Regions from separate parts of the Yersinia canariae genome, predicted to be linked through region 1. Evidence: predicted binding sites of a transcription regulator. Region 1 holds the regulator's gene; each other region holds the start of a gene.

Region 1 (10,441 bases):
GAGTGTCAGACCTTGTGCAAACTTGCGGAATTTATCACCTTCTTTGGAGCCGATTAAATGATTGAGATAGCTCCAGTCATCATATTGTTGCTGACTTTGTTTAATTTGCTCAAATAGCGAATGTTGGTTGCCACGGCGAACAGTATCGCTTTCTAACTGATTGCGTAATTCGCCTTGTCGCAAGGTATTGGCTTTCAGTTGGGCCAGTATTTGCTCTGATTGCTGTTGTAATATTGCTAATTCGGATGTTTGGCTGACCCCAGCGGGGCAAGAGTGTATCAGTTGTTCTAGCGCCTCACTGGCTTGCTGCTGGCGGATGTTTGCTTGTTGTTGCCGCTCGCTCAATTGTTGTTTCAATTGCTGCAAACGTTGCCTTTCTTCTTCACTGAGTAATGCGGTGGTTAATGCATCCTCATCCTCGAATTCACTGCTTGCCAACGCAAGTTGTAATTCAGCTTGGGCCTCGGTAGCGCGTTGCTGATTTTGCTGTTGTTGCTGTTTCAGCCCGGTTAACTCACCGGACATCAAGTTAAGTTGAGATTGTGCCTGTTGCAGGGCTTGTGATGCATTCTGTTGAGCCAGCTCCACTTGTTGCTGCTGTTGGCGTAATAACTGGCGTGCCTCGATAACCTGAATGTCACCAAACAGTGTCTGGCGTTGTTGTTTTTGTTGTTGTAACAAGGTTTCAGCTTGTTGATGCTGTTGGGTGAGTGTAGACAACTGATCAATACATTCTTGTAAATGGCGACGTTCATTTTCAATCTGCGTTTCCAGCGCTTTTTGGCCTAGAGCTAACTGCTGCTGCTCTTTCTGGTACTGGTGCCAGTGCTGATTTTCCTCTTCCCGCAGTGATAGCCAGCTCTGTTGTTGGTCTGTGTCAGGAAGGGAGAGTGATAATTCCGCCAGGGTATGGCTAAAATCTTGACGCGTTTTTGCCCATTCAGCTTGTTGATGTTGATGTTGTGCTAGCAGTTTTTGGTGAGACTGCTGGGCATCTTGCTGGCGCAGAATAACAAATGCCAATTGCTGCTGATGCTGTTGCTGCTGTTGTTCTGCCTGAGCCAGAATATCTTTAGCTTGTTGATATTGCTGATTCAGCCTTTCATATTCAGCCAGTTTTAGCTGACAGGTTTGTTCTGATTGTTCCTGTTGCTCTAACCAGGTTGCTAAGACCGCAGATTCATTCAAAGCAAATGTCAGCGCCAATGGCTGAGTGAGTGTTTGCCATCGCTGTTGATAATCTGCCAATTGTTGCTGGCTGTGCTGTAACTCTTGTTCCAGGCGCAACTGCTGTTGCTGCCCATTTGCTACCTGAGTACGTAATTCTGTTCCCACCGTGAAAAGCTGCTCAACCTGAAGTCGCAGTTCCTCAACCCGCAGGGTCGTTTCTGAGGGTTTTACTAATTGATACTCAGTAATAGCCGGGTGATCCAATGCCCCACATAATGGGCAGGCCTCTCCCGGTTGCAGTTTGGCTCTCTCAGCTTCTAGCCGGACTATTTGTTTTTCGCGTTCCAGCAAAGTTTCAAGATCCGTCAGATGTTGTTTTTGTTGTTTATATAACTGACGTTTCTCTGCCAACTGCTGTTCGAGGAGTTTTAACTGCTGTTGTTGGCCCACTAATTGTTGCTGCTGTTTATCATGCAGCGCTTGTACTTGTTGTGCCAGCGGCGATAACGCGGCTAGTTGTTGTCGGACTGGGCGCTGTTGCTGGAGTTCGGACAGTTGTTGGTGTAATTGTGCTAAAGGCTGTTGTTGCTCAAGTACTGATAATTGTTGCTGAATACCACCAACTTGAGAGTTGGCTTGGGCTAATGCGGTTTGCTGTTGTTTATCTTGTTCATTCAGTGTGGCGATTTGCTGTTGCAAGGAAGTGAGCAATGTGACTTCTTGCTGTAATTGTTGCTCGCTTTCAACTAATTGTTTTTGTTGAATTTGTAATTGACGAAATTGCTCTCGCCACAAAGGCAGATTTTTTTCCCAGTGCTGATGATGAGCATACTGGTGGGTATACTCAGTCAGTTGTTGCAGGCGCTGGTAGGTTTGCTTTAGCTGTTGTTCGTTTAACTCAAGTTGTTGTCTACCTTGCTGCTCCTTGCTTCGCAACTGTTGTACTTGTGTGGCAAGTAGCATTAATGCGTGCTGCTGTTGAGCAATAAGGTTATCCAGCGGAACGACTTTTTGCTCGATCAGTGTTTCTTGCTCATGCTGCCTGGTTGCTTGTTGTTGACGTGCAAGATTGGCTTGTTCCAAGGCGTGGGCCAGTGGCGTGAGTTGTGTCTGAAGTTGTTTTTGTTGTTCTGTCAGTGTGGTGACACGCAGTTGTATCTGCTGTAAATCTTGTAGGCTACGTGAGCGCTCATGTAATAAAGGGCGTAACTTTTCTGCGGGCTCACTACGGGCAAGCTGTTGCAGTTCGGGCTGCACCTGTTGATACTCTTGCTCAATGAGTTGCTGTTGTTGTTGATATTCAAGTACATTCTTTTGCTGTTGCTGCCAAAGGGTGAGCCAATTTATTTGGTTTTGATTTATGCGCTGTTCTGAGGTGAGCTGCTTTTCTTGTTCACCGAGCGTATCTAATTGTTGCGCCAAAGCTACACGCTGCTCTTCATTAAGAAGCTCAATACCACTGGCGCGTTGGTGCAATGCATCCAACGTGATCTTGGCCTGCTTATGCTGCTCAAAGACATATGCAGATAACCGCCCATAGATATCGGTGCCGGTTAATTCTTCTAATAATTCCGCGCGGTCATTAGCATCGGCATTGAGGAAAGCTGCGAATTGCCCCTGGGATAGCATCATCGATTTGGTGAAACGGCCAAAATCCAGTCCGGTGATTGCAGCAATCATATCAAGCTTATCACGCACTTTATCAGCCAGGATTTTGCCATCTTCACACAGCGCTAGCTCAACTTTAGGGGCTTGTAGATTCCCTTCAGGGCTATTTTTAGCACGACGCTGGCTCCAGAACGCGCGGTAACTCGTGCCTTTTACCTCGAATTCAACTTCAGCGAGCGACTCCGCAGTATGGCGGGTCATCAGTTCGTTTTGGCTCGGGGTGACATTCAAACGCGGAGTTTGGTGGTATAGCGCGAGACAGATGGCATCAAGCAGGGTAGTTTTGCCCGCCCCTGTAGGGCCGGTGATAGCGAATAACCCGTTGCTGGCAAAGGGTTCTGCGGTGAAATCTATCTTCCATTCACCCTGTAGAGAATTAATATTTTTCAAGCGTAGACTTAAAATTCTCATGCAGGTTGCTCCTCTGCAGCATCTTTACCTAGTGTGATGTCCACCACCACTTGATTGAACATTTGGCGCATGCGCTCTTGGCGTGGCTCGGCTAAATCCGCTTCCTGCGCCAGTCTGCGCTCAAATACATCTGTAACACTCAGCTCATTGAGTGTTTCTTTTTCCTGGCGTTCAATGCTGTTATTGCGCTGTTCTTTACTGCGCCGCAATAGCACCACTTCCACCGGAAGTTCCGCGGCCAATGCCTGGATTCGTCTTTGAATATCAGTGAGATAGTCTTGCGTTGCGACTTCTATATCTAGCCATACCGGTAAGCCCTGATGGTTAGCAAATTCGGCTAACTGTTGCTCTATTTGCGCCAAATCGCCTTTGATTAACTTCATTGGTTGAAATTGTGGGATGAAGAGTGGGGTCACTGATGTTAAAGCTTGCTGAGCAAATTCAACCAGATAAACACTTTTCTCGCTGCTCAATTCATCAAAACTTAAAGCGATTGGTGAGCCGCTATAACGGATATGCTCGGTTTTCGCAACTTGCTGAGCGCGATGGATATGACCCAGAGCAATATAATCTGCTGGGGGGAAAGCTTGTGCCGGGAAAGCATCCAGTGTGCCGATATAAATATCACGTACCGAATCTGTGGTGGTGACCCCGACTGTGGTCAAATGCCCAGTGGCGATAATAGGCAAGGGCAGCCCCAGTTCCGTGCGCCGCTCTAGCGCTCGCTGATAGAGCGCCTGATAGTGAGCGGCAATTGCTTCTTGTAATGCCAGTTGTTTTTGCTCACCGGACTCACCGGCCTGACTGGTAACTAAGTCGCGCGGTCGCAAAAAAGGAATAGCACAAAGCAAGGCCGCTGGCTGGCCCTGATGGTCTTTCAGTATAATAACTTGTTGATCCAGATTGTTATTGGCGCAGGAAATGACTGTGGTATTCAAATAAGAAAGCAAACCCCGAGATTCATTCAGCGTTGATACTGAATCATGATTTCCCCCCAAAACAATCAACTGGCAATTTGTTGCCTGGAGTTCGACCACAAAACGGTTATACAGCTCACGGGCATAGCTGGGTGGGGAGCCAGTATCAAAAATATCCCCTGCAACAATCAGCGCATCAACCTGATTTTCTTCAATCTGTTCAATAAGCCAGTGTAAAAAAGCCTGATGTTCAGGCGCACGACTTTTGGTAAAGAAATGCTGGCCTAAATGCCAGTCAGAGGTGTGAATAATGCGCATAAATCTCCCGCTATGGCAGGTTGTCTTTCAAAGATAATGGCGCTGATTATAAACGCTGCCCGCCGGATGTCGCGGCTAAAAGCAGGGTGTGAGGGAAATCTCCGAGACGCCTCGCAAACTTGAGCACTGCATTTTGCAATTATCATGAAATTTATCACTATGCTTATTGCTTACAAGAGCGCGATGTTTTTCATAAAAATGTCACAAAAGTGACGCATAATGGCATCCGAAATCAAATAGTGACCACTAACTTACTGGCAGGGTTGATGATGGCAAGACGCATACTGGTAGTTGAAGATGAAGCACCAATCCGTGAGATGGTGTGCTTTGTGTTGGAACAGAATGGCTACCAACCGTTAGAAGCCGAGGATTATGACAGTGCAGTCACGCGTTTGTCGGAGCCTTTCCCCGATTTAGTGTTATTGGACTGGATGTTACCTGGGGGCTCAGGTATTCAGTTTATTAAGCACATGAAACGTGAAGCGCTGACCCGCGATATCCCAGTGATGATGTTGACCGCCCGTGGCGAGGAAGAAGACAGAGTGCGCGGTTTGGAAGTCGGGGCGGATGACTATATTACCAAGCCTTTTTCACCCAAAGAATTGGTGGCGCGCATCAAAGCCGTCATGCGCCGGATATCGCCAATGGCGGTTGAAGAAGTCATTGAAATGCAAGGATTGAGTTTGGACCCGTCCTCACATCGGGTTATGGCCAATGAGCAAGCGCTGGATATGGGGCCGACCGAATTTAAGTTATTGCACTTCTTTATGACCCATCCTGAGCGAGTTTACAGCCGTGAACAGTTGCTTAATTATGTCTGGGGCACTAACGTTTATGTAGAAGATCGCACTGTTGACGTGCATATTCGTCGGCTACGTAAGGCGCTTGAAATTGATGGCCATGACAGAATGGTGCAAACTGTCCGGGGAACCGGATACCGTTTCTCAACGCGCTACTGAGTTTTCAGTGCCGGAGAATTCGTTGTGTTAGAACGTTTATCATGGAAAACGCTGGCTTTAGAGCTGGCCCTTTTTTGTTTGCCCGCATTATTGTTAGGTGCCTTTATCGGGTACCTTCCTTGGTTATTATTGGTTTCAGTTATCGCAGCACTGGTCTGGAATTTCTACAACCAACTTAAATTATCTCATTGGCTGTGGTTAGACCGCAGCATGACTCCGCCTTCTGGGCGCTGGAGTTGGGAGCCTTTATTTTACGGCTTATACCAGATGCAACTGCGAAATCGTCGTCGGCGTCGTGAATTAGCGCTACTTATCAAACGGTTCCGTAGCGGTGCCGAATCATTACCTGATGCAGTCATTATGACGACAATTGATGGCAATATTTTCTGGTGTAATGGTTTGGCTCAGCAATTGCTGGGGTTCCGTTGGCCGGAAGATAATGGCCAGCATATTCTTAACTTACTGCGTTATCCTGAATTCAGTCAGTATCTGCAACAGCAAGAGTTTTCTCGTCCATTGACCCTGCAACTCAATAATGGTTATTACGTTGAGTTCCGCGTGATGCCTTATTCTGAAGGCCAATTGCTAATGGTGGCTCGTGATGTGACCCAAATGCGCCAGCTAGAAGGGGCTCGGCGTAATTTCTTTGCCAACGTTAGTCATGAGCTGCGCACTCCTCTGACAGTCTTGCAGGGGTATCTGGAAATGATGCACGACCAGGAATTAGTTGGGCCATTACGGGATAAAGCACTAGGGACGATGCAGGAACAGACCAAGCGAATGGATGGGCTGGTTAAACAATTATTGACGCTGTCGCGAATTGAAGCAGCGCCTAATGTGGACATGAATGAGCAGGTCGACATTCCGCGGATGCTGAAAATGTTACAGCATGAGGTACAAGCGCTGAGCAATGGGCGTCATGAGATTACTTTCCGAATTAACGAGCAGTTGAAAGTCTTTGGCAATGAAGATCAACTGCGCAGTGCTGTTTCTAATCTGGTTTATAACGCGGTTAATCACACTCCAGATGGCACCAAGATTGAGGTGTGCTGGCAGCGCACTGCACAAGGCGCACAATTTCAGGTTAGTGACAATGGGCCGGGGATTGGCCCTGAGCATGTGCCGCGCCTTACAGAGCGCTTCTATCGGGTGGATAAGGCCCGTTCAAGGCAAACGGGTGGCAGTGGGTTGGGGTTGGCAATTGTGAAACATGCATTGAGCCATCACGATGCGCGTTTGGATGTCATGAGTGAAATCGGTTTGGGGACGAGATTTATTTTTACCCTACCGAATCGGTTGATTGTTCCGACGGTTTTAACCGAGAATGCAGTCAAATCCTAAGACTGCATGGACACCAAGTTGATGAGATGGGGAAAACTGGCGCTGTTGTATGCCCTGCTAGGGTGGGGCTACGGCGCTATAGCGCAACCAGTAGCTGTTTCGCCTGTCGCTGAGGTTCAGGCGCTAAAGCCTCATACTCTGTCTGGTAATCTTTCCAGTGTCGGCTCCGACACCTTAGCTAATTTGATGTCTTTATGGGCTGATGATTTCAATCAACACTACCCCGGCGTTAATTTGCAAATACAGGCAGCAGGTTCCTCTACCGCTCCGGCGGCATTGGCGGCAGGAGCGGCTCAACTCGGGCCGATGAGTCGGCCAATGAAAGCGGCTGAAATCACCGCATTCACTCAACGTTATGGTTATCCGCCACTTGCTGTTCCTGTTGCGGTAGATGCATTGGTCGTTTTTGTTCATCAGGATAACCCACTGAACAAAATGACTTTATCTCAGCTCGATGCTATTTTTTCGCAAAATCGCCGCTGTGGAGAACCTCACCGCATCCAGCGCTTTGGTGAACTCGGGCTGAAGGGAGGTTGGGCGGCGCGATCTCTGCAACGCTATAGCCGAAACTCAGCCTCTGGCACTTATGGTTTTTTCAAGCAGAGAGTGCTGTGTGATGGTGATTTCGATAATAATATCAATGAACTGCCCGGATCTGCTTCCGTTGTGCAAGCTGTTGCCGGTTCATTAAATGGTATTGGTTATGCCAGTATCGGCTTTCGAAACAGTGGCGTTAAATCACTCTCACTGGCTGCAAATGGTCAGGATTATGTGATGCCGACCCCGGAGAATGTTAAAGATGGGCGCTACCCCTTGTCGCGCTATCTGTATATTTATATCAATAAAGCACCGGGCAAGCCGCTAGAGCCGTTGACTGCGGCCTTTCTTGAGCGCGTTTTATCGCCAGAAGGGCAAAAACGCGTGACTCATGACGGCTATTTACCCCTGCCTCCTGAGATGCTGAGTCATACGCGAAAAGCGCTAGGTTTTGCTGATTAACTTGCTTCAAATATCCCTTTTCAGTGCCCGTCTCTGCATCTAAAATTATTCAATTAGCTAAATATATCGCTTATAAATTTGACTGAGTTTATCCGGCGCTATCAACCATAAATTGTTAACAGTTGGATATAAATGATACAAATCATATGGCGTGTATTTCTTTAAATCTGGCATGATTAACTGGTTTGATTAGATTGTATGGATGAAGACTCTGCTTTTATGATCCAGACTTGCCTTTCTCCGCTATAAACGGTCTACTTACCGCCGTTGTTGGCCTATTCCACCTGCAAATAACTTCAAAAACACTGCATACTGACGAAATTGATTGCTTATTAACCGCTGGAGTTTGCGTTTATCAGAGCTTTGTATCGTTTCGATCACGTCGGAAAGACCACAACTTAGGACTTTTTCTTTTGGTCATTTAACTAGGCAACGCACATCACTATGAGTCATCGTTTATCGTCTAAAGATATTATGGCATTAGGTTTTATGACCTTTGCCTTATTTGTTGGCGCCGGCAACATCATCTTCCCGCCGATGGTTGGTTTACAATCGGGTGAACATGTTTGGTGGGCCGCGCTGGGCTTCTTGATTACCGCTGTTGGATTACCGGTCATTACTGTTATCGCGCTGGCTCGAGTCGGCGGCGGTATTGATGCCCTGAGTACCCCAATTGGTCGCGGGGCCGGTCTGGTACTGGCTACAGTCTGTTATCTGGCTGTTGGCCCTTTGTTTGCCACCCCGCGTACTGCAACAGTGTCCTTTGAAGTTGGTATTGCGCCTTTAACTGGCGATGGCCCGTTGCCACTGTTTATTTACAGCGTGGTCTATTTTGCGTTGGTTATTGGGATTTCCCTGTATCCGGGGCGTTTGCTCGATACGGTCGGGCATATTCTCGCGCCACTGAAAATTTTAGCATTGGCTATTTTAGGTATCGCGGCTTTGATTTGGCCTGCTGGCCCGCTGATTCCGGCCACTGATGCCTACCAGACTGCCGCGTTTTCTTCTGGTTTCGTCAATGGTTATCTGACCATGGACACCTTAGGCGCTTTGGTGTTCGGTATTGTTATCGTGAATGCAGCCCGGTCACGCGGCGTGGTTTCTGCTGGGTTACTGACGCGCTATACCATTTGGGCGGGTTTGATTGCCGGTATCGGTTTGACACTGGTTTATCTGAGCTTGTTTAAACTGGGTTCTAGCAGTGGTGGCTTGGTGCCAGACGCACAAAATGGTGCCGTGGTATTGCATGCCTATGTTCAGCACACCTTTGGTGGTTTGGGCAGCGTGTTCTTGGCCGCCTTGATTTTCATCGCCTGCATGGTGACCGCCGTCGGTCTAACCTGCGCTTGCGCTGAATTCTTTGCTCAGTATTTGCCACTGTCGTACCGCACATTGGTGTTTATCCTCGGGATCTTCTCGATGATGGTATCGAATTTGGGGCTGAGCCACCTGATTCAGATCTCCATTCCCGTGCTGACGGCTATTTACCCGCCTTGCATTGTGTTGGTGCTGATGAGTTTCACTTTGCGCTGGTGGCATCATGCTTCTCGTATCGTGGCTCCGGTCATGTTGGTCAGTTTGCTGTTCGGTATCCTTGATGCGGTAAAAGCCTCGACTTTCGCACATTTCCTGCCGGAATGGACTCAGCATCTACCATTGGCTGAGCAAGGTCTGGCATGGTTATCGCCTTCCCTGCTGGTATTCGTCGTCGTAGGGTTGTACGATCGCCTGTGCTGTCGTCAGGAAGTTGCTGCTAAGCAATAACTGCGCAGTCATCGGATATTTTTAGCCACGGCTCATCCCCGTGGCTTTTTGCTGAAAAAAGACGGGATAAAGTTCATGGAATTACCAGTCAAAAATAAGCTGAAACGTGGCCTGACGACACGCCACATTCGCTTTATGGCATTGGGGTCAGCAATAGGTACCGGCTTATTCTATGGTTCGGCTGATGCGATAAGAATGGCGGGGCCGAGTGTATTATTGGCATACCTGATTGGTGGCGTGGTGGCATTTATCATCATGCGCGCTTTGGGTGAAATGTCAGTGAATAATCCGCAAGCCAGCTCATTCTCACGCTATGCGCAAGATTACCTTGGGCCAATGGCGGGTTATATCACCGGCTGGACCTATTGCTTTGAGATTCTGATTGTTGCTATTGCCGATGTGACCGCTTTCGGTATCTATATGGGGGTCTGGTTCCCAGATGTGCCTCATTGGGTATGGGTGCTGAGTGTTGTCCTTATCATTGGCGCAGTCAATATGATGAGCGTGAAGGTTTTCGGCGAGCTGGAGTTCTGGTTCTCATTTTTCAAAGTCGCCACCATTATCGTCATGATTCTGGCCGGTGTTGGGATCATAATTTGGGGCATTGGTAACGGCGGGCAGCCGACCGGTATTCATAACTTATGGACTAACGGCGGCTTCTTCAGTAACGGTTTTGTCGGCATGATCCTGTCATTGCAATTGGTGATGTTTGCTTATGGCGGGATTGAGATTATCGGGATTACTGCCGGTGAAGCTGAAGACCCAAAAAAATCTATTCCGAAAGCCATCAACTCCGTGCCATGGCGTATTCTCATGTTTTATGTCGGCACTCTGTTTGTCATTATGTCTATTTACCCATGGAACCAAGTGGGCACTAACGGCAGCCCATTTGTC
Region 2 (10,441 bases), 1.5 Mb from region 1:
ATTGGATTGCTGTATTTCCAATACATGCGGTTGAATATCGATGGCGGCAAAAACATTCATTGGTAATAAACTAGCTGCAATTAACCGTAAAGGTTTCATTATCTACCCGCCCGTTAAGCTGTTTTACCAATAAGGTGATAGGTGTACTTGGGTACAGGTTTAGGCTATCTGTCAGCGTACTGTTATCGCGCGATTTTAGTTGTGTAAATTTATTGTGGATATTACCAGTGGAGCTCAGTATTAGCCCATCAGGCAAACATTGATGTTGCCAGCGGCGAGATTGCGTTGTCATTGGCGGAATATGATGAATCAGCACACCATAGCCAATACTGATTGTCATCGGGGTGTGGATTTTGCTTTTATCTTCGCTTTCTCCAGAGATTTTGGTCGCAACTATCGGATCGATATACAAGCGATAAAGCGTTTCCTGAGTGGGCGATTTCAATGGCAACAGTTTTATGTCGCGCTTTTGTTTCGGCCCTAACGTAATCCGGTTCGGGTTGAAAATCATCTCAGGTTGAGAAATATCACTAATTAGCGTCTTTTTCTCTGGAGTCACCCCTGGGTTATCCACTCGTTGCAGCGAGATATCTAAATAAAGTGCTTTATCGCCGCTGTTATAAACTTGCACAGTGCGGTTTTGCTCCAAAGCTTCGACCGTTGTGCGCGTAGGAAGGGCCATTAACTGCCCATAAGTTGCAGCAATAGGGGCTAGCAGCAAGATAACAGCCGATAATAACTTATTATATTTCATAGTTATTCCTGTTGATGTTGGTCGAGGTGACAGTGATAAATATGCTCATGTTGCTGACGCATATTGCAGCGATAACGGGCAGCGCTATTTTGAACGGTGATATTTTGCAGCATCACGTCAGAATTAATGGCAAACAGCCCATTGGGGTGAACGGTATCTCCAGTCTCCTCAATAATTCCTGTAATAGGTCGATTTTGTTTGTCTTTAAGGAAGCCGCTGTAAAGTATGTCAAGGGTAATATCGGCTTTACTGATAAAGACTTGTCCTGGATGTGCACGGATAATATTGACCGGCAGTTGAATGTTCATGTCCAGATCACTGCTATCGTTATGGGTGCGGACAAAGAAACGGTCTTGATAGCGGGGAATCGGTATGGCGTAGGTCCCTCCACCACTTATCGGGATACCTTCCGCGTGGAAGTTATAAGGTGTACCTGATAACTCTGGCGTTTCTATCAATAATGCCGTGCCACTGTAACTACTGCGCCCTAATGCCGTTCCTTGTGGACCAATGGCTAGCATGCCTCTGTAGCTGATGCCGCCGTTAGCTATCTTGTTATCGATACCTGCTCGGGCGGAAATATCCCCGCGACTTCCACTACGTTGGGCAAAAGTTCCGATCCCATTGATTTTGCCGCTGGTGCTACCATTGATACCCAAAGCGCTGGTGCCATAGCTATCGGTAAACTCTTTTTGATAACTGGCACTGGTGTTTAACTTCTGCTGAGCATAAGCGCTATTGATGTTGGCGCGGCTCTGACGGAAGGACAATGTGGTATTAAGAAATACCCCGTAGTTGTTTCGGCTGTGCCACTGCCCGCCTTTTTGCACACCAAGGGACAGATTTAGACCAAATTGTGGCCGCCGCCAGTCCCAACTGCTTTGAATACGATGCCGATGATGACTTTTATATTGATTGAATTGATAACTAAGCTGAGTTGGCCCTAAACGGCGGCTATAAGATGCTGATGTACTGCCCGAGTTTGGTGCATATATCGACACATCGGGTGTTTGATAGCGGGCCGTAGTGAAATATCCTACTGCAGGATTTCCACCCTCTAAACGCAGATATCCCCCACCGTGTTTTTCACCAGACATCACGCTAAAGGTCGGGGTGATATTAAAGCCAGAAAATTCTAATGGGCGCGATATGTTGGCTTCTGCCGCCCAGTGGCGACTATCATCTTTAAGCAATAAGATATTGGTTTGAATACTTTGTATTTTCATACTGCGGCCAAATTGCGCCAGATGATGAGCATGGTGTTTGTTACGTGTCGCCCCTTTGCCCATGGACAGGAACCAACCATCATTGGTTTGAGTGCTTAAATTGCTGATGGTTTGATTTTCTTGGCTGACGACGCGCCCGGTGTTATCCACTAAGCGAATATCAACGTTGTAATAGCCGCCAGGAAGTTGGCTGTAATCAATTTCATTGCGGCCAAGTTGCGCAGGAATCCGGCGAATAAGTTGGTTATCACGGTAGATTTCATAATCACCATCAGAAATTGCGTACAGTATCAAACTGCCTGCCGAGGGTTTATCAAGGGCTAAATAGCTTTGGCTACCCATGGTCACAAATTGTTCTAATGCAGGATTAATCAAGGTATGGACACTGCCTGCGCTGTTATCCAAATTGTTTTGCTTACCTGCCCGCATGTAAAGGGTTTGAAAATTCTTTTGCAGATACCAACTGTCAATGCCCATTTGAGTCATCTGCTGGTATTGCGATTGACTTGCTAGCGGGTAATGTCTCTTCGAGCGGGCCGTGTTATAGAACCATTGCACAAAACCATAGGATTGAAGAGGTAGCCCGAGGTAGCCGTTCCCGCGGGCAGATACAGCACGGTAGTTTTTCGCTGTCATGCGCAGGTCAAAAGATTGGTTATGTACCAATCCCCACGTAGTGGTTGGCATCAGGTAGCGGCTGTTATTATTGGTAATGGTGATAACCTGATTTATCTTATCTAGAATGACGTTGTATCCGGATACAATATAGTCACAACCGTTTTGGCATTGTAAGTAGGGGATTTGGAGCAAAATTTGCTCTAACAATATGATTGATTGTTCATCAACATTATTATCGCGATATTGCTGATGATCGAAATTTAAAGTTTGTTTCTTTTCAGAGAAAAATATTTTTGCAGGTAAGATCTTCCCATCAAATATACCTAATAGCTCTATGGTGCCATTCTCTTCAATAGCTGAAAATCCATCTGGAACCAAATACTCTATGGTTATATTTTTCGCATGTATTGAATTAAATATTGGGAGTAGTAAAACAAATAAAACTATCTGATTAACACCCATTCTTTTTTTCATTGGATTCCATTCCATTATTGATTATTTTTATAGAAACAGATCTCCTCAGACGAATATATTTTATGTGTTGATGGTTTTCATTAAACCATGATGATATATATTTAAGTCAAAGGATAAAGCAGCCAGGAGGTTAATCTGCTGACTGCATGTATTTATTTAACTGATGTGTGCTTAAGCAAAATCTTCGATAGTCAGTTGAAGCGTCCCTGTATACGTTTCGCCAGATAGGGCGTCTGCGGGTTTTTTAGCCCTTATAGTTAACGCACGGTTCATCTCATTATTATTATCTAAGGAGAAATTTACACCGCCCACCCCGAGTTGTGATTGCCCTAGCCGCACGACAACATCATCAAATGTTTTTACCGCACCACCAGAGTCACCCTCTAGAACAAGTGGGTTTCTGAGCTTGATGTTGACTTTAGTCCCAGTGTTACTCGTTATTTTAATGGGTTCAATGTATTCATATGTACCATCATTCTTGGCATGGTCATATTCCATGGCGATATTATTAAATGCATCACCATTAATTTTTGTCATACTGATTGAACCATTAATTTCTGCTGTAACCGGTATGTCTCTATCGAGCGGTTGCGCATGAACAATAGTACTGCTCGCCAATACTGCTACTGTAATAATAGATAATAGAGTCTTTTTCATCATAGATACCTGATAGTCCATTATACAAAAACCCCATTCAAATTGAATAGGCATTATTTTCCTCTGATGGCCCTTGTGAGTTATATAAAACAATAATAACGAGGGCGCTAATATGGTTATATTAATATAGTGTCACTCACAAGGCGAACAAACACTATCATGTGAGATAGATGAGGTTCAATAACGATTCGACCAATTTAAGGAGAGAAAATTAATTGAAGCTAAGTAATTGAATTAATTCTTTATTGATGTTTAAATTTTCATTGTTTTTGTCTTGTAATTTTTCATTAAATCATGTGTCTCATTATTTGATAAAATAATTGCATGAATAACAGAATATGATATTAAAAAATAATATCGTGTTAGTTCTTATTTTTGTCATTTTAATGTCATCTTGAAGTTATATTTCTGTCATGAAACAGTGTCATGTTTGCTTTCGAACAAAAACTGATTTATTTCGCTCATCCGCCGCAGTTCATTGAGGTGAGCCATACAGATTTATTCAGGGGCAAGATATGTTTAACAACACTATTGGTAAAACATCGATTTGTATCGCGCTGACCTTGGCATTCAGTGCCAATGCAATGGCGGTCACTGAAATTCCTTTCTGGCACTCGATGGAAGGCGAGTTAGGAGTAGAAGTTAATTCGTTAGCAGATCGTTTTAACCAGTCTCATACCGATTATAAAATTGTGCCGGTCTATAAAGGTAACTACGAACAAAGCCTGGCGGCAGGTATTGCGGCTTTCCGCTCAGGGAAAGCACCGGCTATCCTGCAGGTCTATGAAGTTGGCACCGCAACAATGATGGCCAGTAAGGCCATTAAACCGGTATTCCAGGTATTTAAAGACGCTAATATTAATTTTGATGAATCTGTCTTTGTCCCTACGGTTGCGGGTTATTACACCGATGCGAAAACTGGACATTTATTATCCCAGCCATTTAACAGCTCCACTCCGGTGCTGTATTACAACAAAGATGCATTCAAGAAAGCGGGTTTGAATCCAGATCAGCCGCCGAAAACGTGGCAAGAACTGGCAGAAGATACCGCTAAATTACGTGCTGCGGGTTCAAGTTGTGGTTACGCCAGCGGCTGGCAGGGCTGGATTCAAATTGAGAACTTCAGTGCCTGGCATGGTCAGCCAATTGCCAGCCGGAATAATGGTTTTGATGGCACTGATGCCGTATTAGAGTTCAACAAACCTTTGCAGGTTAAACATATTCAATTGCTGTCGGATATGAATAAAAAAGGTGATTTCACCTATTTTGGCCGCAAGGATGAATCAACGGCCAAGTTTTATAATGGCGATTGTGCTATTACCACCGCCTCTTCCGGTTCACTTGCAGATATTCGCCATTACGCCAAGTTTAATTACGGCGTTGGTATGATGCCTTATGACGCAGATGCCAAGAATGCCCCGCAAAACGCCATTATTGGTGGTGCCAGCTTGTGGGTGATGGATGGTAAAGATAAAGACACTTACAAAGGTGTGGCTGAATTCTTGCAATTCTTGGCTAAACCAGAAATTGCTGCCGAATGGCATCAGAAGACAGGCTACCTGCCTATCACTACCGCCGCTTATGAGCTGACCAAGCAACAAGGCTTCTATGATAAGAATCCAGGTGCTGATGTTGCAACCCGCCAAATGCTGAACAAGCCGCCTTTGCCGTACACCAAGGGTTTACGTCTGGGCAATATGCCACAGATTCGTACCGTGGTAGACGAAGAATTGGAAGGTGTATGGACAGGCAAGAAAACGCCTCAGGAAGCGCTGGATACCGCAGTAACGCGGGGTGATGTTCTGCTGCGTCGCTTTGAGCAAGCAAACAAATAACATTCTTTGGCCATTTTATCTGGCAGTTTGGGCTGCGCACTGACCCGACCCAAACTGCCTATGTCAGTAACGCCAAATAGTATTGTATTAAATTAAGACGTGACGTTTCGATTAGCACTCTGGTGGTAATCAATACCCTGTTCGATAAACGGTTAATTTTATGTCATCTTCCCGTCCCGGTTTTTCCTGTAGTTGGTTACCTTACCTGTTGGTATTACCGCAACTGGCCATCACGGCTGTTTTCTTTCTGTGGCCAGCGGGTGAAGCGCTATGGTATTCGGTGCAAATGTTGGATCCATTTGGCTTGTCTAGCGAGTTTGTCGGGCTGAGTAATTTTATTGCGCTGTTTCATGATGAATACTATCTGGCCTCATTTTACACCACACTTATTTTCAGCTCGCTGGTGGCAGGCATTGGTCTGATTGTTTCATTGTTTCTCGCCGCGATGGTGGATTACGTTTTACGGGGCAGCCGTATCTATCAAACGTTACTGATTTTGCCTTATGCCGTTGCTCCCGCCGTGGCGGCGGTGCTGTGGATATTTTTATTCAACCCAGGGCTGGGCTTGATAACCCATTTCCTTGCCACTCTAGGCTACAACTGGAATCACGCACAAAACAGTGGGCAGGCGATGTTTCTGGTGGTGCTGGCCTCGGTGTGGAAACAAATCAGTTATAACTTCTTGTTTTTCCTTGCTGCACTGCAATCGATCCCCCGCTCACTGGTCGAGGCTGCGGCTATTGATGGTGCCGGGCCAGTTCGCCGTTTCTTCAATTTGGTCTTGCCGCTGATTTCACCGGTAAGTTTTTTCCTGCTGGTGGTGAATCTGGTTTATGCCTTCTTTGATACTTTCCCGGTGATAGATGCGGCGACAGGCGGCGGCCCGATGCAGGCCACCACGACCTTGATTTATAAAATTTACCGTGAAGGTTTTGCCGGATTGGATTTATCCAGTTCAGCGGCTCAATCGGTTGTTCTGATGTTGCTGGTGATTGGCCTGACGGTTATCCAGTTCCGCTTTGTTGAGCGTAAGGTACGTTACCAATGATTGAGAATCGCCGTGGGCTGGATATTTTTTGTCATGTCATGCTGATTATCGGCGTGTTACTGATTCTGTTCCCGCTATATGTGGCTTTTGTCGCAGCGTCTTTGGATGACACGCAGGTATTCCAGGTGCCGATGACCCTGATTCCCGGCCCACATTTATGGCAGAACATCAGCCACATTTGGCATGCCGGTGTAGGCAATAACAGTGCGCCTTTTGGGCTGATGCTGTTTAACAGTTTTGTGATGGCGTTTGCGATTACCGTCGGTAAAATCACGGTGTCGATGTTGTCTGCCTATGCCATTGTTTACTTCCGTTTTCCGCTGCGAAATCTGTTTTTCTGGCTGATTTTCCTCACCTTAATGCTGCCCGTGGAAGTGCGTATTTTTCCGACAATTCAAGTGATTGCTAACCTGAACATGCTTGACAGCTACACCGGCCTCACTCTGCCATTGATGGCCTCTGCCACAGCAACATTTTTATTCCGCCAATTTTTTATGACTCTGCCAGATGAGTTATTGGAAGCCGCTCGAATTGATGGCGCGGGTGCCATGCGCTTTTTTTGGGACATCGTTTTGCCACTCTCCAAAACCAATTTGGCGGCACTATTTGTTATCACTTTTATCTATGGGTGGAACCAGTATCTCTGGCCAATCCTGATTACCAGTGATGCTTCGATGGGCACGGCGGTGGCGGGAATTAGAAGCATGATTTCTACCTCGGGCGCACCAACCCAGTGGAATCAGGTGATGGCAGCAATGATTTTGACGTTAATTCCACCGGTCGCGGTGGTCCTTGTGATGCAGCGCTGGTTTGTACGCGGCCTGGTAGACAGTGAGAAGTAATCTGATATGGCATGTTTAAAGCTCCAAGCAGTAACCAAATCTTATGACGGCGTCACGCCGGTGATAAAGCAGATTGATTTAGATGTTGCGGATGGTGAGTTTATCGTGATGGTCGGCCCGTCCGGCTGCGGTAAATCGACATTGCTGCGGATGGTCGCGGGGCTAGAGCGCACCACCAGTGGGGATATCTATATTGATAATCAACGGGTAACTGATTTGGAACCCAAAGATCGCGGCATCGCCATGGTGTTTCAGAATTACGCGTTATATCCCCATATGAGTGTGTTTGACAATATGGCTTATGGGTTGAAAATCCGTGGTTTTGGCAAGGAGCAGATCCGCCAGCGCGTTGATGAAGCGGCCCGAATTTTGGAGCTGCAACCGCTGCTTAAACGCAAGCCACGCGAGCTATCTGGAGGTCAGCGCCAACGTGTCGCGATGGGTCGAGCTATTGTGCGCGAGCCGTCGGTATTTCTATTTGACGAGCCGCTTTCCAATCTGGATGCCAAGCTTCGAGTGCAGATGCGCCTTGAACTGCAACAATTGCATCGTCGGCTGAAAACCACCAGTTTGTATGTGACTCATGATCAGGTCGAAGCCATGACGCTGGCCCAGCGAGTGATTGTGATGAACAAAGGTGTGGCAGAACAAATTGGCACGCCAAGTGAGGTTTATCAACGGCCAGCCTCATTGTTTGTCGCCAGCTTTATTGGTTCACCGGCAATGAATCTGCTCGCCGGAACCGTCAGCCCGGATGGGCGTAACTTTATTTTATCCGACGGTATGGCACTTCCGCTGGCGGTTCCACGACCACAATGGGCCTCACGCCACTTGACCTTGGGTGTTCGTCCGGAGCATATTCAGCAAACAACGTCAGCGCAGGGGATCCCGATGGCTTTATTAACGCTCGAATTGTTAGGGGCGGATAATTTGGCACATGGGCAATGGGGTGGGCAGAGTGTTATCGCCCGTTTATCTCATGAAGAAATGCCGACGGCGGGCAGTATGCTGTATTTGTATTTGCCACCTGCGGCGCTGCACTTTTTTGATTCAGAAAGCGGACTACGGATGGAATCATGAGTGAAAATTGGCCTTACCCTACTATTGTTGCTCATCGGGGTGGCGGCGCATTAGCGCCCGAAAACACCTTGGCGGCGATTGATGTTGGCGCGCATCACGGCCACAAAATGATCGAGTTTGATGCTAAGTTATCGCAAGACGGCCAGATATTTCTACTGCATGACGACACCCTAGAGCGCACCAGTAACGGCTGGGGTGTCGCTGGGGATTTACCTTGGGAAAAGCTGATTCAGTTGGATGCCGGTGATTGGTATAGCCCGGCATTTCACGGTGAGCGCTTGCCATTACTCTCTGAGGTGGCTGCTCGCTGCGCCCAGTACAGCATGGCGGCAAATATTGAGATAAAGCCGACCACGGGAACTGACATTCCTACCGGGCGGGCTGTTGCGCTAGCGGCCCGCACCTTGTGGCAAGACCAGGCCATACCGCCGTTATTGTCGTCTTTTTCATTTGAGGCACTGGCCGCAGCACAGCAGGCGGCACCTGAGCTGCCGCGCGGCCTATTATTGGATAAATGGGATGAAAATTGGCTGGCAATGACGCGTCAGCTAGATTGTGTCTCTCTGCATATTAATCACAAGCAACTGACGGCAGAGCGGGTCGCTTTACTCAGAGCCGCCGGGCTGCATATTTTGGTGTATACCGTCAACCAACCCGCGCGCGCGCAGGAATTGTTAAATTGGGGCGTTGACTGTATCTGTACTGACCGTATAGATTTGATTAGTACAGACTTCTACCTTCGTACTTGAAGTCACAAGGGTGTTAGCCGCACTCACTCACCCGAATGACATACATGAGTATGTTCATCGGGATTTGTTCATTTGCTGCCTACCTGTAACTCCAATGACTTTGATATAAATAAAACGGAAAACAGAACAGGTCAGCCATTCTTACATTTACGGGCTGACCTGGCCCGGCTTGACAGGAAGTGAATCATGCCCGCCTTTGTTATTTCGCTCTGGCACCAGATTGTCTTGTCTTCACCGCTGTTTGTGCTGCTCGCACTGGGCTACGGTTTAGTCCGATTTGGTAAGTGGCCATCCACTATCACTGATGGCCTGACCCGCTTTGTTTTCTCTCTCGCATTACCTGCCATGTTGTTTCGTATGATGTGTGATTTCTCCGAGCGCCCAGCGGTCGATGCTCGTCTGCTTATCGCCTTTTTTGGTAGCTGTCTGGTGGTGTTTGTTATTGGGCGAATCATCGCCAGCCGGGTATTTCATCTGGATGGTGTGTCCGGTTCGGTATTTGCCCTTGGCGGGATTTTTTCCAATAACGTGATGCTGGGGCTACCTATCGCCACCATCATGCTGGGAGAAAAGTCTATTCCCGCAGTGGCGCTGGTTTTAGTCTTTAACGGCTTAATTTTGTGGACATTAGTGACAATTTCGGTGGAGTGGGCGCGTAATGGCTCGCCAACTTTAGCCGGCTTTGCGAAAACGGCCCGCAGTGTACTGACTAACCCGCTGATAATCGGCATTATCTCGGGCACATTATTTAGCCTGACGGGTTTGCAATTGCCGCAATTTATCGACCAGCCGGTCACCATGCTGGGGCAGGTGGCCCCTCCGTTATCATTGATTGTGCTGGGAATGGGGCTGGCGGAGTATCGCGTGAGCGAAGGCTGGAAAATCAGCAGCGCTATCTGTTTTCTCAAGCTGATTGTGCAACCGATGGTGATATGGGCGCTGGCGTGGGCCATGAATTTACCCGCATTGGAAACTCAGGTGGTGGTCTTGCTGGGGTCAATGGCGACGGGTGTGAATGTTTATCTGATGTCACGCCAATTTAATGTATTGACCGGCCCTGCCGCCGCCAGTTTGGTGATGTCTACCGTACTGGCCGCTGTTACTACTCCGCTAATATTGACGATAATTGGCGTGGGGATGTAACTAGCGAGATAAAAA
Region 3 (10,441 bases), 320 kb from region 1:
GCATTCGGCAACTTGCGTGCTTTGGCATAAGCTTTCCATTGTTCAACAAACTTCTTGTTAGTTGGGTTATCCACCGACTGGAAATAGTTCCATGCGGCGAGATTACCTACCAATGGTTTGGTATCAATTCCGCGAAGCTCTTCCTCCCCCACTGAGAAAGCAATGACGGGGACATCCGTCGCTTTAATGCCCTGATTGGCTAACTCTTTGTAGAAAGGAACATTCGAGTCACCATTGATGGTGGAAATTACCGCCGTTTTCCCATCAGCAGAAAACTTCTTAATATTGCTCACGATAGTTTGATAATCGCTATAGCCGAACGGGGTATAAACCTCCTCAATATCTTTATCTTGAATACCTTTACTGTGTAGGAAAGCGCGTAAAATCTTGTTAGTCGTGCGCGGGTAAACATAGTCAGTACCCAGTAGGATAAAACGCTTCGCACCACCACCATCTTCACTCAGCAAATATTCCACAGCAGGAATAGCTTGCTGATTTGGCGCTGCACCGGTATAGAAAACGTTCGGTGACATCTCCTCCCCTTCGTACTGTACTGGATAGAACAATAAACCATTGAGCTCTTCAAATACCGGCAAAACTGATTTGCGCGATACCGAAGTCCAGGCACCAAAAACAACAGCGACTTTATCTTGTGTTAATAATTGCCGTGCTTTTTCGGCAAATAACGGCCAGTTAGATGCCGGATCCACAATAACCGGCTCAAGTTGCTTACCTAATACACCGCCGTGAGCATTGATATCATCAATACTCATTAACGCCATATCTTTCAGGGGGGTTTCAGAAATAGCCATCGTGCCGGACAACGAGTGCAAAATACCCACTTTAATGGTATCAGCGGCCAATGCGCCAAAAGCCATCCCCATGCCAATAACCGAAGCTGAAAGTGCAAAAACCTTAATTAAGTTACGATGCTGCATAGCGTTAACCTCTGGTCGTTGAGTAAAATACACAAGAATGAATTACTCAGCGCAATCGCCATGCCAATTTTATATCTTAATAATTTAATTGAAGATTATATATATCAGAGGCAAATCATCTGATATACAACCTAATTATCTGCACCATTAACGCGCAACTGACGAACACATATAGTGCAATAAGAATAGAGAGGGAGGTGTGAGATAAGGTGATGGAAAAGATAAAATGTTTTTATTTAAAGTTAAGCAAAATTATCTGGTTATTAACGAAAAACAGGAATAGCAGATGGCCATTCCTGTTTTTTACTTGTCATCAATATTAGATTTTCTGTCGAAATAATGACTTTTACTTTTTAGGGCCACGTATACGTAATGTCAAACCCTTCAAGAAATAGCGTAATACTTGATCACCACAAGGGCGGAAATTTTTGCTTCCTTCCTTACGGAACAAAGCATTTAACTCAGGTTTGGACACTGGGAATTCAACCGCGTTGAAAACATCGTGCATATCAGTGTCTTTCAATTCAAACGCAACACGCAGTTTTTTTAGCACGATATTGTTCGTAATGACGGGCTCTACCGCAGGTGCCGGGAACTTGTCATCTTTACCACGCCTAAAGAAAATCAGGCCATTCAGGAAATGCGCCATCACCAGATCAGGACAATCCTGATAACCGGCTTCATCTTCTTTTTTAAGAAAATTAACGACATCCGCATTGTTCACTTCAAAATCAGCCAGCTTAATGATTTCTGTTATCTTGGTATCGTTTACGTTAAGCATATAGCGAACACTGCGGAGCACATCGTTGTTGATCATATTACTGCCCTATTCCAATTATTTAGATTAGACGCATGCGAATATCGCAAGAAAACAAAAAACTTCTTTAACGTCTAGCGGGCCGTATTGTATAGATCAACGCCGATTTTCTCAATGTAAATCTGTTTAATGATAAAATTACGTAACACACATAAATATAGAATTATCGTGAGTATTATCATTTATTAGATACTATTAATTTATAGATAACATGAGAATTAAGGAAAGGGATAAATAAAACCTTACCTTAATCCACAAACTCATATATTAAGACTTCACTTTAATATTATTACCAGGTTGGTAAATTGCAATTTCCTCACCAATAATATATTTCCTACGCAGAGTAGCCGAGATTTTGTCCATGACCATAACAATAACAACCATTATTAAAGTAATAAACATGACTACATCCCAATTCCATAGTCGCATATTTTCGGCATAGACTAAACCTATCCCTCCGGCTCCCACAAAACCTAATACTGCAGCCGAACGGGTATTGGATTCTATTTGGTAAAGACTTAAAGCTAAAAAGGTTGGGAAAGATTGAGTAAAAATACCAAAACGTTGTTTTTGTAGAGCATTAGCGCCCATTGCCGTCAAACCACGATTGGGAGATTTATCGACGGCCTCATGCCCTTCGGCATAGAGTTTTCCCAGCAATCCCATATCTTGCATAATAATGGCTAATACCCCGGCAAGTGGCCCCATGCCGACTGCCCGCACAAAAATCAGCCCCCAGATTGCCATATCAATGCCACGAAAAATATCCAGAAAACGACGTATTCCAAATGAAATGATACGTAAACCGGGTGTCGACATCACATTGCGAGCAGCCAAAAATGACAAAGGTAAAGCAATCAATGTAGCGGTCAATGTCCCGGCAAAAACAATGGCTAAGGTAATAAAAATCTGGCCAAAGTAATATTTAAATGGCCAATTAATAAAATCATGCCAAACAAACATCCGCAGAAAATAACGGCTTATTTGCTGACTGCCATTTACAAAGGTCTGCCAAGAAATACCGAAAATTTTAAAGAAAAAAAGGTAATACAAGAAAATACCTACAGTAATTATGACTACCCATTGAATATATCGTTTTTGCTGTAAGAAAATCTGCGGATTTTGCTGCTTCAGTGTTAATAGTTGCCCGGGGGTAAGATGATTAGTCAGCATTATGAAACTCCTTCCACGACTCGCTTGCGTAATTTACCGGAGGTATAATCCAATGCCGACACTACAATAATGATCAGCAATAACGTCATACTGACTTGATCATAACGATCCAGTTTTATTGAGGTCATCAGCTCCTGACCAATTCCCCCCGCCCCCACCAGTCCCAAAATAGTTGATTGCCGAAAATTAATTTCCAAGCGCATAAAGCTATAGGAAAGAAATATGGGTTTTACTTGTGGCCAAAGTGCAAAACGCATTCGTTGTAATTTACCCGCTCCACAAGCAGCAAGGCCACGAACAGGTTTATCCGATGCGGTTTCCAATGACTCATAAAATAACTTCGTTAAGCTACCAATAGTATGTAATGCCAAGGCTAAAAATCCGGGAATAGCACCGATACCAAAAGCCATGACAAACATCACCGCCCATGCCAATTCCGGCATAGTGCGTAAAAAGGCAACAAACGTGCGAATAGAGAAACGCAGCCAGGGAGGGCTTTGCGTATTATTTGCCGCCAAAAAGGCAAGGATAATAGCCACTATGACTGACAAAATAGTTGAAGCCACCGCCAGTTGCAGAGTTTCCCAAATCAGCGGTAACTGAATTGGCAGACGATATCCCCAATAGGCTAAGGAGCCTTCTGTATGACCATCGGCAAATAATTTGTGCCAATGGAGTACGGGTATAGTTTCAGCCAGATAATCAAAAAAATGCGGAATAGAAATAAAAACAGTATGTAAATTGAACTCAGCAATATTTCCCGCGCCAAGATAGATAATTGCCAGCATCAATGACCAAATCAGCGTTTCACGCTTCTGCTTAGCCCGAATCTGCTGATAGTAATGGTTAAAGTCTGTATTCAAAATTAGCTACCACCTAAAAACAATAGCTCCGACAAGTCAGAGCTATATTTTTCTTGCTGGAATATCTACAGAACCGACTTAACGGCCGCCTTTGGTTAATTCACGCTTCATATCAATAATATTTTGATACTCACTGAGTGATGTTTCACCAATATGCTGCTTGCCGCCCATCGCTTTAATGAAGCAACTGTGATCTTCTTTATCCAGTTTTTTTACCGCAGCAACTAATTGTGCTTTAAATTCAGCTGGCAATGCACTGCGAACCAGAATTGGACCATTAGGGATCAGTGGTGACTCCCAGATAATACGAATCTTTTTCATTAAATCAGGATGGTCCATACGGATCATTCGGGTAAATGCTCCGCTGGTATAACCGGTATTGTAATCACCAATCATTGAAGCCCAGGTTACCGCGCCGTCAAATTGGCCATTAATAACACCCAGAATATCTTGCTCATGGCCACCAGAGAATGTCACGCTAGAAAAGAAATCGTTATATTTGTTATCTGAGTCCCCACCCAATTTCTCTTTAAAGATTTGATTAGGGATCAAGAAACCAGAGGTTGAGTCTGGATCAGCAAAGCCAAATGCTTTGCCCTTCAAGTCTTCAATTTTCTGATAAGGACTATCTGCTTTTACAACAACAACAGAATGATAGCCACGTGACTTATCAGTATCATCAATCGCTATGCCGACAATATCAACAGCTTTAGGATCTTTGATATAAACAGAAGCAAAAGATGAAGGAGACATGCTTAATACCAAGTCAATTTTCCCACCTAATAAACCTTGAATAACACCTGAGTAGTCAGAAGCATTATGCAAATTTGTTTTAACATTTAATTCTTTATCTAAGAAATCTTTGACACACATATTATCGCCAATTTGTTGTGTCGCATTCTGCCCGCCAAGAATACCCAGATTAATTTCTTTTGGTGCGTCCGCTGCAGTGGCACTAAATACCATCATGCTTGCCACTAATGAGGTAAGACAAAGTACTTTTTTCATTAAAATAACCTATTCTGGTAAAGGGATAAGTGGGAATTAATGCAAAAGCTCAGTTGATTCATCGCTATATATTTCTTGAATAATGGTGTCATTCAGTAAAGAGGGATGCCCGTCAAAAATAATTCGTCCATGAGCAATACCAATGACTCTTGTACAATAATCTTTCACTAAATCGACAGAGTGTAAGTTAACGATTACTGCGATATCGTTCTCACTTATTTTCTGTAATGTATTCATAATACGAGTCGTGTTCTTTGGGTCCAAAGAAGCAACGGGTTCATCAGCCAATAATATTTTGGGGTTTTGCATCATGGCACGGCAAATAGCAACACGCTGCATTTGCCCCCCCGAAAGGTTTTCTGCACGCTGCAAGGCATGAGGCAGCATATTAAGCCATTGCAATAACTCGATTGCCCTGGCGCGATCTTGGTCTGCAAATATTTTGAAGAAGGATTTTAACGTGGAGGTATAACTAAGGCGGCCTAATAAAACATTCGTAATAACATCAAGTCGTGGAACCAAACAGAAATCTTGAAAAATCATGCCACATTTGGCTCGCCATTTGCGCATCTGCTTTGTGGTCAGAGCAGCAATATTCTGTGTCTCGCCATTGTCATGATAATTAATTATTTCACCAGCACTGCTGGGAATCGTGCCATTTAAAACATGTAATAGTGTAGATTTACCGGCACCAGAACGACCAATTATTGCTACAAACTCACCCGCATGAAGCTCAAAATTAATATCGTCCAAGACACGCTGCTGTGACTTGTATGCCTTCACTAAACCTTTAACGGCAAGTACCTTCTTACGTGATTCTGGCACCGCAGCCGGATAATCAGCTACAGTGAATTTGCGTAATGCTTGGCCCATGTCATGTCTCTCAGATTGCCTGTAGTCATGAGCCATTAACGAATATTTCTATTGCATATTGATGATAGTTTTATGAGAGAAAGGTGACAAAAAGTAGCCACCTTTCTTATATTTTTGATGAGTGAGTATTTTCTTGATTAATGTTTACTTGATCGACAAGTGATCCTTTGAAATCACTGTGATAAACATCTAGGTGGCTTCTAACTCCTCAACTTTCGGTAGACAAATAGCACAACTAACGAGCCGATAACCGCCACCACAAAGCTGCCAAGGTTAAACCCATCAACCCTGCCCATGCCAAAGAAAGTACTGATATAGCCACCAACCAGCGCGCCTACAACGCCGAGGATTATAGTCATAATAAAACCACCGCCATCCTCTCCCGGCATAATCCATTTAGCCAAAATACCGGCGATAAGACCAAAAATAATCCAAGATAGTATGCCCATAAGTACCCCCATAAAATTAATTTTCACTGACAGCAGATTGGACTATCTCACTCATTACCCATTTAACATTACAGCCCAAACCACTATCGTCATTGTTAAGTTAAGACCCGAATAACAAAATCTGCAAATCAGATCCACAATGTTCAGTTAATATTAAATAACTGGCTCACGTGGTGTGAAAATATGATTAACGCCTTGTTGTCGCAGTTTTTTCAGTAAATCATGCCCGCCATTCGGCACACTATGGGCAGACTCTCTTTCACTGGCAAAAACGGGGCTGGCCCAATATATATTGACCGGATCACCCTGCTGGGAAGGTAATATTAAGCGATCAGCTTTAGCATAAAGCTCCGATGATAAGATATAACCTTCATACCCTTGAGGAGCGACTTCTGATTCCAAGGTATGCCCTTCACCCAACCAGGTTATTTTGCTCCAAGGTACATGAGCAAATCCAGCTAACGCACTGGCCATATGGATAGCGTTATCCTCATTAACATATTGACTATCAATCGCTATTGCCATTTCTAAACGCCGGTATTTAGCCGCATCATCATTAAATAATATTTCAACCCATGGCTGGGGCCGGATACTCACTCCTAGCGTCAGAAAATAATATATTCCATCTTTTTCGTGTTGTGAAATAGCCATAGGGGGCCATTTACCTTGATCGATGGCATAATATTTAATCGATGGACCAAAGTGTTGTTCATAACACTGAATATATTCTGCCTGTAATGCAGGCCATGGATTCCCATCCTCCTGCTGCCAGGTCCGCCAAAATTGGCGTATATTCTGCGCTCGGGTATATTGGGTATTCGTAGAGGCCGACCCCAAAGGGAGAGTTAGTGGGTTGTCTTTAATGCAACTGGCGGAATAACAAACGGAGTGATCAATATATAAACTCCAACCAGGAATAATCGCCAGTAATTGGCCCTGGTACCATAATGCCGCGCCATCATCACTTTCTGACCAGATAATTGAAATAAATTGCGCATCAAGTTCAGCCTCACCCGCCACATTGCGACAAAACTCTGCTGCCAAGCGCGGCGCTAATCCTTGTTCAAGGGCTGTATTATCTGTAGATATGGGAGCCGCAACCAAATTTCTCACCCAGCAGGCGCGAACAGGGAAACGCTCTTCAAACGCCTCTTGCGGATAAATATAGAAATACACTACTCGCTGATCTTGTTGCACCACAGCAACTAATGTCTGGTTTTCATTACTGACTTCAGCCAGTACCTCAGATTCTTTCATATCGCCTCAACTGTATCGGCAAAGGATTTCAGGCTAAACATGCTGTACTGCCTGCCGTAAAATAAGTCTATTAGCGCAATACACATAATCTTATGCTAATAACTCTGACCAGAATAATGTAACAAGGTGACCATAAAAACAGACTAATAGTGTAAAACGACTTACCCCTTAAAATCATCAGCAAAAGTCTCAAAAAGCCGTGGCCGCGCCGTGAGTGCCTGGACTTCTATTTTTATAATCGATTCAATATGTTCCTGTAGATACGGTCTTTAATGAGGCAATGTGGTCTGAATATTAATAATCAATAGTTGATAGTCTGTCGCCAGCTTTCACGCTAAAATAAAAATATTATTTCTCGCAGAATTGAAGGCTCATATGGCATATATACCGAAGAATTACGCGCGACTGGAAAGTGGATATAGAGAAAAAGCGCTGAAGATTTATCCATGGGTTTGTGGTAAATGTTCACGAGAATTCGTTTATTCCAACTTACGGGAACTCACGGTTCACCATATTGACCATGACCATAGTAATAACCCAGAAGATGGCAGCAATTGGGAGATGTTATGCCTCTTTTGTCATGACCATGAGCATTCCAAATATACTGAAGCAGACCTCTATGGTTCGACGGTGATTGCCGGTGATGATGCACAAAATGACCAAGGTGTTGCCACCCACAATCCATTCGCTAACTTAAAGTCTTTGATGAAAAAATAAGCCTATCTGGCCGTGATGCATAGAGCGGCCAATATTTTGCAACTACTGACCGCATAATTGCTAGAAACCGAGTAACTGCCGGTATGAACGACTTTCTTGTTGTTCTGCCAATAATCCTAACCGGTCAGCTAAATCTCGGCATTCTACCTTTAGATTATCAAGAGCTGTCGCATCATCAGTCATAATGGCTATTTCTGCAAAATTGCCAAGCCCCACCAAACTATCAACCGTAACGTGAAACTTTCCAACAAAATAGATGCTACGCTGTTTTTCCAGTATAAATGCCGGTTGATACCCTAACGTTGATAACATACTTTGCACTTTGCCAATATCTTCAATATTAGTCGCTTCACAACGTTCCGAACCCGGTCCTTTAACTATCCATAAACGAATACCTGATGGATTCATTTCTCGCAAAACCATACTGATTCTTTTAGCTGCCAAATCGCCGCTATTTGCTTCTAGATAGATATCTTTTTCATGATTATCGACAGTGAATGCTGCCGCTTTATAGATGACTAACTGTTTATGCAATTGAGTAATGTTCGATACATGAAACTTCAACTCAACCTCATATTTACCAACAAAATGCTCACTCATAAAATGCCTTATTAATCAGCGAAGTTCTTGGATGCAATCCTATACCCCATTGTACCATGATCAAAATCCTTATCGATCGAGCAAAATAAATCAGTCACTACTCCCTTAAAAAGGTCTCGATTAATCATTAGTATCAGTAATGTTTAAAGCTGAAAAATACAGCGGCAGAGTGTTATTTAAACAGTAATAGCGTGATAAGGTTCACAAAAGCAGGGATTTATCAAGAAAGACTGCCCTCCCTCATGTTTACTTCATTGCAGCAAAATAGCTGTTTCATACCGGCCAAACCGCAGGTGTGATACCTAATGCTTTATAAAAGTAAATGTCATTACAGGAGATCGCAGGAATGAATCAATCTGATGATGAAAAAACACAAACCTTGTTGACCCAGTTGCAGCAGATTGTGGGAGCGCGTTACTTGTTGACCGGCGCACGGCAGACTGAGCGCTATCGTACAGGTTTCCGATCAGGATCAGGCTCGGCCATTGCAGTCGTGTTCCCCTCGACATTGTTGCAGCAATGGCAATTACTACAAATTTGTGTAGCAGCCGATACAATCGTCATCATGCAAGCCGCGAATACAGGGCTAACAGAGGGTTCGACTCCAAGTGGTGATGATTACGACCGCCCGATTGTTATATTAAATACATTGCGCCTTAATCAAATTCAATTACTCAATGATGGCAAACAAGTCATTGGGTTTCCTGGTAGCACACTGAATCAATTAGAAAAACGCTTAAAAACCTATGACCGAGAACCTCATTCAGTCATTGGTTCATCCTGTATTGGTGCTTCTGTTATCGGTGGCATTTGTAATAACTCAGGTGGTTCATTGGTTCAAAGAGGCCCCGCGTACACCGAAATGGCACTGTTTGCCCAAATTGATACTCAAGGCGAATTACAATTAATAAATCATTTAGGAATTAATCTAGGCAATACGCCAGAAGAAATTTTACAGCGATTGGAAAGAGGTAAATATTGTGCCAGCGATATTATGCAAGATACGCAGCAAGCATCCGATCACGAATATGCTACGCGAGTGAGAGATATTGATGCATCAACCCCTTCTCGCTTTAATGCCGACCCAAGACGTCTATTTGAAGCCTCTGGGTGTGCAGGGAAATTGGCTGTATTTGCCGTTCGATTAGATACCTTCCCCAGTGAAAAACAACAGCAAGTTTTTTATATTGGCACCAATCAGACCCAGGTCTTAACAGCATTACGTCGAGCCATTTTACGTGACTTCAAGCACTTACCTGTTGCTGGTGAATATATGCATCGCGATATTTTTGATATTGCAGAAGTTTATGGCAAAGATACATTTGTCATGATCAACAGCATGGGCACCAATAACATGCCACGCTTTTTTACCTTAAAAGGTAAAATTGATGCTCGCCTCTGCAAAGTTCCTTTTCTAATTGATCATTTAACTGATCGGGTCATGCAAGGATTCAGCCAGTTACTTCCCAATCATTTACCTAAGCGCCTTAAGAGTTATCGTAATAAATATGAGCATCACTTGATGCTAAAAATGTCAGGTGAAGGGATTACTGAAGCTCAGCAATTTCTGAAAGATTTTTTTGCCACGGCGGAAGGTAACTTTATTACCTGCACTTCAGATGAGGGCAAAAAAGCTTTTTTACATCGCTTTGCCGCAGCTGGAGCTGCTGTTCGTTATCACGCAGTTCATGCTGATAAAGTAGAAGATATTCTGGCGCTGGATATTGCTCTACCACGCAATGAGGA

What was found. Region 1 encodes PhoB, which activates phosphate uptake and scavenging genes when phosphate is short. Its sites were predicted from a motif close to CTGTCATAAAACTGNCNNAT; they were not measured.
Region 2: a site for PhoB is predicted at 4,138-4,157, ahead of ugpB (sn-glycerol-3-phosphate ABC transporter substrate-binding protein UgpB). Genes of this name have one in related genera too.
Region 3: a site for PhoB is predicted at 5,732-5,751, ahead of phnC (phosphonate ABC transporter ATP-binding protein). Genes of this name have one in related genera too.

Annotation. Positions count from the first base shown of each region.
Region 1 is NZ_CP043727.1:3,497,198-3,507,638, reverse strand. Features, by position in the region: gene F0T03_RS16225 (AAA family ATPase) at 1-3,249, opposite strand, end outside; gene sbcD (exonuclease subunit SbcD) at 3,246-4,484, opposite strand; gene phoB (phosphate response regulator transcription factor PhoB) at 4,754-5,443, shown strand; gene phoR (phosphate regulon sensor histidine kinase PhoR) at 5,468-6,784, shown strand; gene F0T03_RS16205 (PstS family phosphate ABC transporter substrate-binding protein) at 6,806-7,783, shown strand; gene brnQ (branched-chain amino acid transport system II carrier protein) at 8,228-9,547, shown strand; gene proY (proline-specific permease ProY) at 9,623-10,441, shown strand, end outside.
Region 2 is NZ_CP043727.1:259,868-270,308, forward strand. Features, by position in the region: gene F0T03_RS01185 (hypothetical protein) at 1-99, opposite strand, end outside; gene F0T03_RS01190 (fimbria/pilus periplasmic chaperone) at 71-754, opposite strand; gene F0T03_RS01195 (TcfC E-set like domain-containing protein) at 757-3,087, opposite strand; gene F0T03_RS01200 (CS1 type fimbrial major subunit) at 3,244-3,783, opposite strand; gene ugpB (sn-glycerol-3-phosphate ABC transporter substrate-binding protein UgpB) at 4,245-5,564, shown strand; gene ugpA (sn-glycerol-3-phosphate ABC transporter permease UgpA) at 5,725-6,612, shown strand; gene ugpE (sn-glycerol-3-phosphate ABC transporter permease UgpE) at 6,609-7,454, shown strand; gene F0T03_RS01220 (sn-glycerol-3-phosphate import ATP-binding protein UgpC) at 7,461-8,534, shown strand; gene ugpQ (glycerophosphodiester phosphodiesterase) at 8,531-9,283, shown strand; gene F0T03_RS01230 (AEC family transporter) at 9,470-10,426, shown strand.
Region 3 is NZ_CP043727.1:3,181,339-3,191,779, forward strand. Features, by position in the region: gene urtA (urea ABC transporter substrate-binding protein) at 1-938, opposite strand, end outside; gene F0T03_RS14725 (YehS family protein) at 1,285-1,755, opposite strand; gene phnE (phosphonate ABC transporter, permease protein PhnE) at 2,023-2,928, opposite strand; gene phnE (phosphonate ABC transporter, permease protein PhnE) at 2,928-3,791, opposite strand; gene phnD (phosphonate ABC transporter substrate-binding protein) at 3,870-4,799, opposite strand; gene phnC (phosphonate ABC transporter ATP-binding protein) at 4,836-5,672, opposite strand; gene F0T03_RS14750 (GlsB/YeaQ/YmgE family stress response membrane protein) at 5,873-6,121, opposite strand; gene F0T03_RS14755 (suppressor of fused domain protein) at 6,275-7,378, opposite strand; gene yajD (HNH nuclease YajD) at 7,754-8,095, shown strand; gene F0T03_RS14765 (class IV adenylate cyclase) at 8,156-8,695, opposite strand; gene dld (D-lactate dehydrogenase) at 9,042-10,441, shown strand, end outside.